4 regions of the Lacticaseibacillus sp. 30 genome follow, and region 1 is predicted to be linked to each of the others. Evidence: predicted binding sites of a transcription regulator. Region 1 holds the regulator's gene; each other region holds the start of a gene.
What was found. Region 1 encodes NrdR, which represses ribonucleotide reductase genes. Its sites were predicted from a motif close to ACACNATATATNGTGT; they were not measured.
Positions count from the first base shown of each region.

Region 2: nrdD (anaerobic ribonucleoside-triphosphate reductase) is a predicted target of NrdR. The motif match lies at 1,863-1,878, and genes of this name have one in related genera.
Region 3: nrdJ (ribonucleoside-triphosphate reductase, adenosylcobalamin-dependent) is a predicted target of NrdR. The motif match lies at 1,684-1,699, and genes of this name have one in related genera.
Region 4: pnuC (nicotinamide riboside transporter PnuC) is a predicted target of NrdR. The motif match lies at 1,358-1,373, and genes of this name have one in related genera.

Region 1 is NZ_JBSOQX010000003.1:38,448-41,602, forward strand. It holds gene mutM (DNA-formamidopyrimidine glycosylase) at 1-525, shown strand, start outside; gene coaE (dephospho-CoA kinase) at 522-1,124, shown strand; gene nrdR (transcriptional regulator NrdR) at 1,179-1,646, shown strand; gene ACWPAB_RS02815 (replication initiation and membrane attachment family protein) at 1,726-3,087, shown strand; gene dnaI (primosomal protein DnaI) at 3,071-3,155, shown strand, end outside.
Region 2 is NZ_JBSOQX010000026.1:27,747-30,901, reverse strand. It holds gene nrdD (anaerobic ribonucleoside-triphosphate reductase) at 1-1,745, opposite strand, end outside; gene ACWPAB_RS13275 (ABC transporter permease) at 2,059-2,820, opposite strand; gene ACWPAB_RS13270 (ABC transporter ATP-binding protein) at 2,817-3,155, opposite strand, start outside.
Region 3 is NZ_JBSOQX010000016.1:53,111-56,265, reverse strand. It holds gene nusG (transcription termination/antitermination protein NusG) at 1-187, shown strand, start outside; gene ACWPAB_RS10885 (alpha/beta fold hydrolase) at 197-1,042, shown strand; gene ACWPAB_RS10880 (nucleoside 2-deoxyribosyltransferase) at 1,080-1,523, shown strand; gene nrdJ (ribonucleoside-triphosphate reductase, adenosylcobalamin-dependent) at 1,715-3,155, shown strand, end outside.
Region 4 is NZ_JBSOQX010000007.1:102,139-105,293, reverse strand. It holds gene ACWPAB_RS06705 (deoxynucleoside kinase) at 1-459, opposite strand, end outside; gene pnuC (nicotinamide riboside transporter PnuC) at 535-1,266, opposite strand; gene ACWPAB_RS06695 (SDR family NAD(P)-dependent oxidoreductase) at 1,528-2,463, opposite strand; gene msrA (peptide-methionine (S)-S-oxide reductase MsrA) at 2,512-3,155, opposite strand, start outside.

The sequences.
Region 1 (3,155 bases):
CGGGATCTGCGAAAGTTTGGGCGGATGCGGCTGATCAAAACCGGGCAGGAGGATCAGGTCACAGCACTTGCTAAACTTGGGCCGGAACCAACCCCAAGCACCTTTGACGAAGCGGACTTTGCCCAGCGCTTGAAACGTCATCATAAACCGATTAAGTCGGTTTTACTCGATCAAACCGTGGTCGCTGGTGTGGGCAATATTTACGCTGATGAGGTACTTTGGTTAAGTCGGCTCAATCCGCTGCAGCCAGCTGATACCTTGAAATCTAAAGAAATCAAAACACTGCATGACGCGATTATCCAAGAATTAAACGCAGCCATTGCGGCAGGCGGCACCAGCGCGCATACGTATGTTGATGCAGAAGGCAATCGCGGTTCTTTTCAAAATGCCTTGCACGTCTATGATCGGGAAGGTACCCCGTGCGATCGCTGCGGCACGACGATTGTCAAAATTAAGGTTGGTCAGCGCGGAACCCATTACTGCCCACACTGTCAGCCATTACATCAAAGGAGGCGGCCAGCGTGACTTATCTCTTGGGGTTAACCGGTGGCATTGCATCGGGGAAATCGACGGTAAGCCGCACTTTCAAAGCCGCTGGGTTTCCGGTGGTGGATGCTGATGTCATTGCCCGCCAGATCGTCGAGCCTGGGCAGCCTGTTCTTGCGCGCATTGCTCAAGCTTTCGGTCCTGAAGTGCTGCGCGCGGATGGCAGCCTAGATCGCGCCAAGCTGGCCAAGATTGTTTTTTCCCAGCCAGGCAGAATGGCAGCCTTGAATCAGATCAATCGGCCTTATTTGCGCGAGGCCATCAGTCAGGCACTTGCACAGGCAAAAGCCGGTGGGGCCGCCATCGTTGTCGGCGACATTCCTTTGTTGTATGAGGCCGATTATGCCGATGACTTTGACGGTGTTGCGGTTGTGAGCGTTGATCCCAATATCCAACTATCGCGTTTAATGGCACGAGACGGGCTCTCACAGGCTGACGCGGAGGCCCGAATTCAATCGCAAATGCCGTTAGCGCAAAAGGCAGCATTGGCAGATTTTGTGATTGATAATAATGGGACTCAAGAGGCAACCATTGCCCAAGCCAATGCCTTGATCCACCGGCTGCAACGGCTATCATAAGCGGCTTACGCGTGCTATAATAAGCTATCAAACTTTGATTAAGAGGGTGGAGTCGTGCAATGTCCCCATTGCCATCATAATAGTTCGCGAGTTGTCGATTCCCGACCAACAGACGGTGGCCGTGCGATTCGCCGCCGTCGCGAATGCGAAAATTGCGGGTTTCGGTTTACAACCTTTGAACGGGTTGAACAAACCCCGCTGTTAGTGATCAAAAAGAATGGTACACGTGAAGAATTTAATCGTGAGAAGATCCTAAAAGGACTTATTCGGGCCGCTGAAAAACGGCCGGTTACCATGGAACAAATGCAAAGTATTGTCGATTCGGTCGAAAATCAGTTGCGTGCGATTGGTGAAAACGAAGTCTCCAGTCAGGCGATCGGTGAGTTTGTCATGTCTAAACTAGCCGATGTCGATGATGTTGCCTATATCCGTTTTGCCAGCGTTTATCGACAGTTTAAAGATATGTCCGTCTTCATGCAGGAATTGCAGGACATGATGAAGAAAGAAAAGACCAAGAAGTAAAGATCATCGCAGCTGAAAATGGTAAACCGGACCTGAGGCAAATGTCTCAGGTCCGTTGTCTGAAAAGAGGTGAAAGTGCATGCAACGTCCTGATACATTTAGTCCACAGGCAGGGTTTGTGTTAACAAAAGCCGGTCATTTGAGTGATTTTGACGAAAAAGTGGCAATTTCACTCTATCAGCCGCTCATCGGGCCGATTGCGATGGCATTGTATCTGAGCCTGTGGCAGGAAGTTAAAGATCGCGCACTAGTGACTGATCGACGTCTGCAATTATGGCTGCTGGATTTGTTAGATATTGATATTGATCAATTATTCAATGCGCGTGTCAAACTGGAGGCGGTCGGGTTATTGCGCACTTATACGCAAGTCGACTCATTAGGGCGTTACTACGCTTATGAGTTGTATGCACCGGTGGCACCTGATGCCTTTTTCAAGGACGATCTTCTCGGGTTGCTCCTATACGACAAAGTCGGGGAAAAAAGATACGATGAGCTGGTTGGCCAATTTAGCCTCAAACCAGTGCGCAGACCTGAATGGCAGGAGATTACAGCCAGTTTTCTCGATGTGTTTCGGTTTGATCATGATTTGAGCAAGGAGCCACCAGCAGTGGTGGCAGCTAAATCAGATATGACGCAAAAAGAAGCCACGCGGCCACGGCTTGGCACAGGCGGCGGCTATGATTGGGCATTAGTCAAAGCGATGCTGGCGAATAGTAATATTCAAGCGGGGCAACTCGCCACGCATCAGGAAGCGTTGTATCAAATCGCCGGTTTTTACGGGATTCAACCGCCGGATTTTGCTCGCTTGATTAGTCGCGCCACAGATGTCATGACTGGCAAAATTAATTTGAGTCAATTGCGGCGCTTAGCTGAACAAGGCTACACCCGAGCACAACCACATGCGCAGCCGACGACCACGACGGCACCGCCAAAAGTGGCATCAGCCGACGAAGCTTTGTTGCAAAAAGCCAAAAGTATGCCACCGCGCCAATTCTTAACCGCCGCCAAGCAGGCAAAAAATGTCCGAATGTACCCGGCTAACAACGAGTTACGTGCCGTTCAGCAGCTTAGTGAGCGAAATGTGTTCGATGCGCCGACGATCAATATTTTGATTGATTATATTTTACGAACCAATGACAGTATCAATCAGGCATTGCTTGATGCAATTGCTAACAGTTGGCTGAAAGCTAATGTGAACAGTCCCGAGGCTGCTTTGAAACAGATAAGTGACTTTGAAAAACAGAAGGCCAGTGGTCAAAAACGGCGTCAAGGCAGCGCCAAAGGTCCGCGGCAGGAGAAGTTGCCAGATTGGGCACAAGCGGGGTATAAGCCAAAAAAGGAAACGATCAGTGAAACTGATAAGAAGATACTCGCCGAACAAATGAAGAAATGGAAAGAGCTTAACGAACAAGGAGGGAAAACTGATGGAGGACATGCGTAAGCAGATTGCATTGCTGATGGATTCACGACAATGGCGTGATCGCTATTTCAAAATGGTCAAGAAGGCTT
Region 2 (3,155 bases), on a different contig from region 1:
GTATAGTATTCCTTGTCCGTAATGTCCTTCACGATACCGAATTTCTTCGTATCTGCTCGGCAGAAGGTGTCAGTTAGCGATTCGCTTGGCGTGCCATAAACCGAGAAGTGGTAGCCATATTGTTTTCCCCAAGCCTTGCAGTGATCGTCCAAAGCCTTCACGATTGAAACTGAGAATGCCTTGGCATCGGGATTCTTTTCCCATGCAGAGCCGTAGAAAACAGTACCGACTTCATATAAACCAATATAGCCTAGTGAAACAGTTGCCCGCCCATTTTTGAAAAGATCGTCAATGCTGTCGGTGTCAGCCAGCTTGTGACCAAAGGCCCCATACTTGTAGAGGATCGGTGCGCTTTCTGGCGTTGCTTGTTTGGTGCGTTCAACCTTATAGAGCAGGCCTTCCTTACAGATGCGCATCCGTTCTTCAAAAATCTTCCAGAATTTCGCCTTGTCGCCATTGGCTTCCATTGCAATCCGCGGCAAGTTGACCGTGATAACACCAAGATTCATCCGCCCAGCGTTCACTTCTTTGCCTGTCTTTGGATCAGTCCAACCCTGCAGGAAGCTACGGCAGCCCATTGGTGCTTTGAAGGAACCGGTCAATCGCTTGATGGTGTCATAGGAAACGACATCAGGATACATCCGTTTGGTGGCACATTCGATCGCCAATTGTTTGATATCATAGTTTGGATCTTCTGGTTTCAGGTTCAAACCGCGTTTCAAAGTAAAGACCAATTTCGGGAAGATGGCTGTCCGCCGTTCTTTACCCAGACCTAGAATTCGGATTTTCAGGATGTCTTTTTGGATCTCGCGTTCAATCCAACTGGTCCCCAAACCGAAGCCGACTGTGACAAATGGCGTCTGGCCTTGGGTGGAATAAAGGGTGTTCACCTGATATTCCAAAGTTTGCAAGGCATCATAAATATCCTTCTTAGTCTGCTTCACAGCCAGTGCTTCCAGCTTAGCCGGATCATCAATCACGCTGCCGAATTCACGCAAATGTTTTTGATAGTTTTTCTCGGCGAATGGCGCCAAGACCTGATCTGTTCGATCGCTGGAGCAGCCGCCGTATTGACTGGAGGCCACATTAGCGATGATCTGGGTCATTTGCGTCACAGCAACTTGAATCGAATGGGCCGGTTCAACTTCGGCATTGCCAATGCTGAAGCCATGGTTCAACATGTAGTCAAAATCAATCAGACAACAGTTGGTTTCGGCCATAAACGGGGTGTAGTCAAGATCATGCCAATGAATATCGCCACGTAAATGCGCGTTGGCAACAGCAGGCGGCAGCATTTTCAGGCCAATTGCCTTGGCCACTGCGCCTGCAGTTAGATCCCGCTGGGTTGAAAAGACCCGGCTGTCCTTATTGGCATTTTCGTTAACAACGCTTTCGTCGCGATTCACTAGGCGCGAGACGTTATAATTAACATCTTGCTTCTGTTTGCGGGCTAAATCACGCTTCAAGCGATACTCAGTATACGCTTCAGCCCAGTTATACTTTTCTGCAGCGATCAAGGTCTGCTCAACCACTGTTTGGATCTCTGCGATTTCCACGTCATCGTGGTAGCGATCGCGAATCTTAGCCGTGACCGTATCCGTCAAGTGATCGATCGTCAGCACGTCACTCGGTGCCAGTTTTGCCACACTTTCTGCCGCCTTCGTGATTGCAGTGCTGATCTTGGATGCATCAAAATCAACAATGCGCCCGTCTCGTTTCTTGATTTGTGTATAAAATTCGATCATGGCTAATCCCCCATTACGTTAACTTGAAGTGCTTGTAACAATGTATCTAGTATACAAGACTCAGCGTCAAAAGTAACGGGATATCTACCAAATTTTGTGGGTAATTATTATCTGTATACACCATATAGTGTGTTTTGCATTATTTGGTTGTTCACGACACATCTTAACGATAATGACGGCAAGCCCGACTGTTATAACGTTTGCGCATGTGAACACGACTTCTGCTTTTTCAAAAATCGTTTGATCATAGCCCAAAAATAACCGATATTTTTGTTGAAGTTTGAGTTTAATCAACAAAAATTCGGCTAATTTTTTAAAGCTTTTTTCGATCCAGCAGCTTGATCGCCGCGAAAAATAAAACAACGGCAGCAACGACGGCAATGACCATGGCCGGCATCAATTTCGTTAGCGCATCACTGTTGACAAGGATTTTCATATTGTCGCCAATGAGGGCAACCGGATTAGCATGTTGCCAACTTTTGACCATTTGTGCCAAATACAACAGTGCCATCACCACAATCGTCAGCAGCAAACCGCCATAATTATTCGTTGCTAGTGTGGAGCCAAACACGATCAGGCTGAGGAAGAATAAGCCAAAGACTAATAATGGTAAGAACGCGAGTACCACATGTGGGCTGCGCGTATCAGGAAAGTAGTACGCGGTGTAAGCCCACGTTACCAAAAAGGCGAGGCTGGTGATCCAGATCCAGAGCAACATCCCGACAACCGCTTTGCCCACAATGACCGTCCAGCGCGGCAAGCCTTTGGTGACCAAGTTAACGAGTGTGCCTTGTTGAATCTCCTGACTCACACAACCGCCAAGCATGAGGGCGAACACGTATATGCCCATCTGGGTGATGTTCTTGTAATATTGGGTCCATGCATCCAGCGAAGTCGGTTTAGGGACCGCCACCTTAATGCCGCCAAGACCGCCTTTTAACAGTTCCGGCATGAGTTTGGCGATCAGCGGACTCAAAATGCCGAAAATGAGGAAAACAACCGTCAAAATCAACAAGCGGTGCGTCCGCCAGCTTTCAAGCAGTTCTTTTTTGGTGAAAATAATCGCTGCGTTCATCGCGTCACCTCCATGAAAATCTGTTCCAAGTTGGCTTCTTGCCGGGCAAGCGTGATCGGAATGAGTTTGGCTTCAAGCAACATGGTGAGGACGCGATCAGCCGCGGCAGCATAGGTACCGGTGTATGCTGCTTGAAGACTGTTTTTTTGTTGCTCAAGGTGCGTCAGCTGGCCCTGCTGCTGCAAGGTTGCCAACAAATGCGCGGCTTGTTGCGCTTGGGCAGTCGTCGCAAACGACAAGGCAATCTGGTTTTTAGCATACTGTTGCTTCAGATCGTCCAATGGCGCACTCACTTGTAGACGGCCATGATGTAGAATCCCGACATGGTCGCAAAT
Region 3 (3,155 bases), on a different contig from region 1:
TACCCGTCACAATGACGTTGAATTCGATGTTGGCGAACCAGTGACGATTATTGATGGTGCCTTCACCGGTATGCACGGTAAAGTCACGGCAGTTGATAAGGAAAAGATGAAGTTGAAAGTTGTCACCGAAATGTTCGACCGCGAAGTTACCGCGGAACTGGATTTCGATCAAGTCGACAAGCTGTAGGCTTAGCTCATGAGCGGCTGGTTCTGGATCGTTGCGGCCATTGGTCTTGTCGTGGTTGTAGGCGGTCTGGCAGATTATTTGTTGCTGGCACGGCCGGGGTATCAACCGGTTCCGCTGGTGATGGATCCGGTACCTACTTTGTTTATTCCTGGGCACCTTGGCACACGCTATTCGTTTGGGCATATGCTCTGGCGGCTCCAGCGCTGTTATGGACTCAGCAAAGATGTTGTAGCGATTGTTGCGCCAGATGGCAAGGTGCATTTGCGTGGGCAGCTTAACCTAAATCATCATGCAGCAGTCCAAGTGTTGTTCACAGATAAGGCGGTGCGTCCAGCAGCTCAGTTGCATGGCTTGGAAAAGGTGATCACAGCGTTGCAAACGCAACAGGCGTTTGCAGAGGTGAACATTGTCGGCCATTCGATGGGTGGTGTCACAGCTGTCCTATATCTTTTGAGCAAGCCGACAGTGCCTGTCGCCAATCTAGTCACGATTGCTGCGCCGATGAATGATTTAGAGGTGGCGCAACGATCACCAATCTTAAATTGGCGGTTGACCCGCACCGGGCCGGAACATGCTGCACCGATTTATCAACAGTTTCAAAAGACAATTGGTAATTTACCGGCAAATCTGCGGTGGCTGAATATCGCTGGCGATTTACTAATTGGCGGCCGCCATGATGGTGAAGTGGCGATCAACAGCAGTTTTGCAATTCGCTATTTGGTCAAAGACCGCATCAAAGATTACACCGAGGTCGTGATCCGCGGCCCGCGGGCTGCACACAGCCTGTTGCATGAAAATCGGCTTGTCGATCACGACATTGTTGAATATTTATGGCAGCGGCAGCGTGATTTTTAGTGCTGCTGGGCACGTCACAAAAGTGGGAGGAAACTAAATGGCACAAATCTATGTCGCCGCACCATTTTTTGATGCGGCTCAAACAAAGCGACTTGATCAAGTCTTGGCAGCATTGCAGGTCAACAAGTCGGTGACCGGTGTTTTCTCACCCCGCGATGATACTAATAAAGCTAAATTGGAAGAAAACTCACCAGGCTGGCAGCGTCAGGTCTTTGGTGAAGACATTCAAGGCTTGCATCAGGCGACAACCATGGTGGCTATTCTAGATTATGTTGGCGATACACCTGATCCTGGCACGGCTTTTGAAATCGGGTACGCCTATGCGCATCATATGCCGATCGTTGCCGTTCAAGTTGGCAAGATGCCAATGAACCTGATGTTAGCTGGCTCGATCACTTGTTTCGTTCAAGAAATTGCCGAGCTCAAAACGCTAGATTTAGCACATGTGCTGGTTCGACCATATGTTGGTCCGGTTTTCTAACTTGAACACATAGGAATCGTCGGAGACGTTTTTGCTCTGACGATTTTTTAATTTGCTCAGAATTTTCTGGAAAAGGCGAACGCACTGTCGGCCACCAGTTACCGTCATCTAACCAGTTGTTATTGTTAAATCTATATCTTGATATAAGCTTCATGAGGATATACCATATCTTGTATACGGGAGGTACGGATATGCAAGTTATGACGAAACCAATCACCTTGGCACCAGCTTTTATTGCCGAGGTTAAAAAAGAAATAAAACCACATTGGGGTGAACTTGGCTGGGTCACTTATAAACGTACTTATGCTCGGTGGCTGCCAGATGCTCAACGCACTGAAAACTGGGACGAAACCGTCAAGCGCGTGGTTGAAGGTAACATTAACCTTGATCCGCGCCTACATACAGCGAATCCTGATCCCAAGGTCGTTGAAACATTGCAAAAAGAAGCACGGAATCTTTTTAAACTGATTTATGGTTTGGCGGGCACACCTTCAGGCCGTAATTTGTGGATTTCCGGAACAGATTATCAAAAGCGCAATGGCGATGCCTTGAACAATTGCTGGTTCATCGCCATTCGCCCGCAACCTTATGGCCAATCACACATTGTGCCTGAAGATTATCCCGCCTCGCAGCCGGCTGTGTCGATGCCATACTCCTTCATGTTTGATGAACTGATGAAGGGCGGCGGCGTTGGGTTTTCGGTGACAAAGGATAATATTGCAAAGCTGCCACCTGTTGCGACCAAGCTTGAGTTGACGGTTGTGATTGGCCGCAATAGCGCGAGTTATGCTGATTCTTTGAAAATGGGTGCGGTTGACCGTGACGAGTGGGAAAAAGCACATGCCGGTGAACAGGCTGATCATTGTGCCTTGCCAGATACGCGAGAAGGTTGGGTGTTAGCCAACGCGAAAGTGATCGACCATCATTTTGCCGCGACTAATCCAAGCGGTCAGACAAAACTGGTTTTAGATATCACCAACATTCGGCCAAAGGGTGCACGAATTCACGGTTTTGGCGGTACTGCCTCTGGACCGATGCCATTGATTGAGATGTTATTGGATATCAACAAGTTGCTCAATGCTCGCGTTGGCCAACACTTGACGGCGGTGGATGCGACTGATATTGGTAATTTGATCGGTAAAACAGTCGTTGCTGGCAATGTTCGGCGCTCCGCTGAAATGTCACTCGGCTCAGCAGACGATGACGATTTTATCACGATGAAGCAGGATCAAAAGCAGCTTTATCATCATCGTTGGGCGTCGAACAATAGTGTTGCGATCAATACACAATTCGATGCTTACTCGCCGATTGCCCACGCCATTGCCAAAAATGGCGAACCCGGGATTGTGAATCTTGAACTGTCACGGCGGTTTGGTCGGATTGCTGATGGCGAAAATGCGGAAAATGATCCCGATGTTGAGGGTACCAACCCTTGTGGTGAGATTTCCTTGGCCAATGGAGAACCTTGCAATCTGTTTGAAGTCTTTCCAGTTGTTGCAGTTGAGCAAGGATGGAAGCTGAAACAGGCCTTCACATTGGCAGCACGATTCGCCAAGCGGGTGACCTTTAGTCATTATGACTGGCAGGTTTCGCGTGATATCATCAAGAAGAATCGGCGTATCGGTGTTTCCA
Region 4 (3,155 bases), on a different contig from region 1:
GCGACCACGACTTTGAATTTCGTCAATTTCGTGATCTGGATCAATTTTCAGATAAACTGCTAGATCAGGAAAACCGTTCCAAGGACTGCCATTGACATTACTTTGCATCTCTTGAGACAGTGTCACATAAACATTGAAATCAACATCATCGATTTCACCGTGTTTATGCAACTGCGAGGCCATCACGAAGTCTGATTCAAGCGAAGAATCCATGATCGCGTTTTCTTGGGTCACAGCCTTCTTCAATTGCTGGTAACGGAACGTGAGAAATGCAATCTGCAACATCGCGCCGGTTCGCTTACGACTCTCAACGCCTGCACCATAAAATTTTTGCAGCATATTGGCGATCATGCCATTACCTTCAACATCTTCATAATATGCCGGTGCCTGCATATCTTCTGACAAAACTTTTGTCAGCGACGTTTTTCCTGCACCAATACTGCCTAAAATGTAGATCACAGTTCTCGCTCCTCAATTATGTTTATTATGTTGCGCCAACAACAAACATTACCACAAACACAGCTAAAGCACCACTTAGATCGTTTTTAGACCCAGCTGCTTGCGGCCCCGATTGAACCATGGGCTAACCGTGAAGGCCAAAATATCATTAATGACGTAAATGCTGGCATTAATCGCCATCGCTAAACTGGCATCCCCTTGCGCAAAAGTAATGGCCCATAAAACGAGCTGAGCCACGCCACTGAACAACCACCAGAAGTACTGATTGTTGTATCGCAGGAAGCAAACAATCCCACCAGTCAATGAAATCGCAAAAGCCATACCATCAAAAATTGGCCGCGGATCATTGGTAAACTGGCCGATCAAATAGGCGCTCACCGCCCACACAATCAACGTAAAGCCAATTGACAGCATCCATTTCTGGGCATTGAATGTCTTCAAGTTGTTCTTAGTATCATCATTCCAAGTCCGAACGCTAATCAAAACTGGCAAATCAAGTGTCACCACATAGGCTAGCTGTTCAAACATTGATAGATAATTGCGGGCGATAAAGCCGACATAGATAAAACATGCGGCACTCAAAAGACCTAACCACCCATTGACTGCTTTAGTGGCATTAATGGCCAAGACGCAAAGCACACCCAAAGTTGTCCCAATAAAAGTAATGATAGTCACGGGCGTTATCTTAGCATCTACAAGGGTCATCAACTGACACCCAAAAGCAAACCAGAACAAATAATAGTTCTGCTGCGGCCACCCCTTCAACTGATGCATCAACCAACTAAAATAATTCCCAGATGTTTGCACAAACAAGACTCCCTTAAGCTTTCGTTTTCGTTGCACTGACAACGACTATGCTCTATTATGCAACAAATTTTTTTAAATGTAAGTCTTGAATATACAATATATTGGTGTTAGCGAGTATGCTCACCACTACATGTGCCATTTTAGGTGAACCGCTTACACAACGCTAATCACAGCAAAAATAGCATGGGATCAGCAGAAATGATGCTTTTGGGGCATTAGCAAAGTCGCTTCTTAGAAAATCTAACGTGCCCAAAATGGCAGTCATACACCAGTTACATTGCGTGAAGCCCGATATAAACGATCAAGCAACTTCTGATCGTGTAATTCGGGCCGCTGATTCCAAGCCCATAATGCTGGGTAACCTCGCAAACCACGCCATGCATGTGGTGCATAAATCACGCCGCCTTGCGCATTGGGGTCGGTTGCCGCATACAGTGCTGGCAATGCCGCCTGATCTGGCGATTGCCGGAGAAACGGCAGCAAGCAAAAACTCAACGCACCCATTCGCATCAACCACGCAGTTTTCCTTGAGCTGATTGTTTTCAAACTCGTTGCGGCTAATCCCGGACTTGAGCCAGTCACGGTCACCGACTGTCCTGCCTCTGTCAATAGCTGATTGAGCTTAACCACCATCATCGCTTGCGCCAGCTTGGTAGTCGTATAAATCGTCCAAGGGCGATAGTCATGGCCATCAAACTGATTAAAGGTCAAATGTGGTCGACCCATGGCGATTGAGGCAACGTTAACCACACGGGCATGATCCGATCGCAATAGTAGCGGCATCAGTTCGATTGTTAAGATAAATCCGGCAAAATAATTCACTGCCCACATCAGCTCGAGACCGTCACGGGTCAAGGTACGTTTAGCGGGCATCATCACACCGGCATTATTGATTAAAATATCCAGCTTAGGAAGCATCCTCAGCAGGCGGTTGGCTAAGTGTTTAGTGGCTGCTTGATCCGCCAGATCAGCGCCCATAAACGTGACATTTTGTTGACCGGTTTGCGCCCTTAACTTGGCTGCAGCAGTGACGCCTTTTGATGCCTGTTTGCCAACGATGATCACCGTCGCCCCGTGCCGCAACAAAGCAGCACTCATTGCAAACCCAACTCCGCTGGTACCACCTGTTACGACCGCATAGCTGCCGTGAAGATCAGGCATATTTTTTTGCGTCCAATGTCGTATCGGTTCCCGCATAGGCCACTACCTCCGTTTCAACAACAACTGCCATTTGACTGCAAGAATTTATGCCTTTTTACGCCGTTTCAACATCACCCGCAGGTTGCCTTGTGCACGCTGAAATTGAAGAAACTGGCGGCGCGTCCGTTCAACCATCTGATAGCGCTTCGGATTCTTTTTATAAAAGTCTTGATGATAGTTCTCGGCTGGCCAAAAAGTCGCAACAGGTTCAATTGCAGTGATGATTGGCCGCAAATAACGCCCAGAAGCAGCCAATTCAGCCTTAGCCGCTTCCGCTATCTGGCGTTGCGTATCGTCTTTGACAAAAATCACAGGACGATATTGACTGCCGCGATCTTGAAATTGCCCCAGTGCATCAGTCGGATCAGTTAACTGAAAATAAAGCGCCACTAATGCGGCGTAGCTCATTTTGCGGGTATCAAAAATAATTTCAACGGCTTCAACATGCCCGGTATAGCCGCCGATCACTTGTTCATAAGTGGGATGTGCGCTATGCCCGCCAGTGTAACCCGAAGTGACTGCGGTGATACCAGGCAAATCGACGAATGGTTCAACCATACACCAGAAACAACCGCCAGCAAAAATAGCCCGCTCCTGAAACGGCATGTCGCGATCAAAATGGGCACTCAAATCTGTCTGCACAGCCCCTACTGGATCACCGGTCTCTGCTCGATAAAAGTCAGCCACAT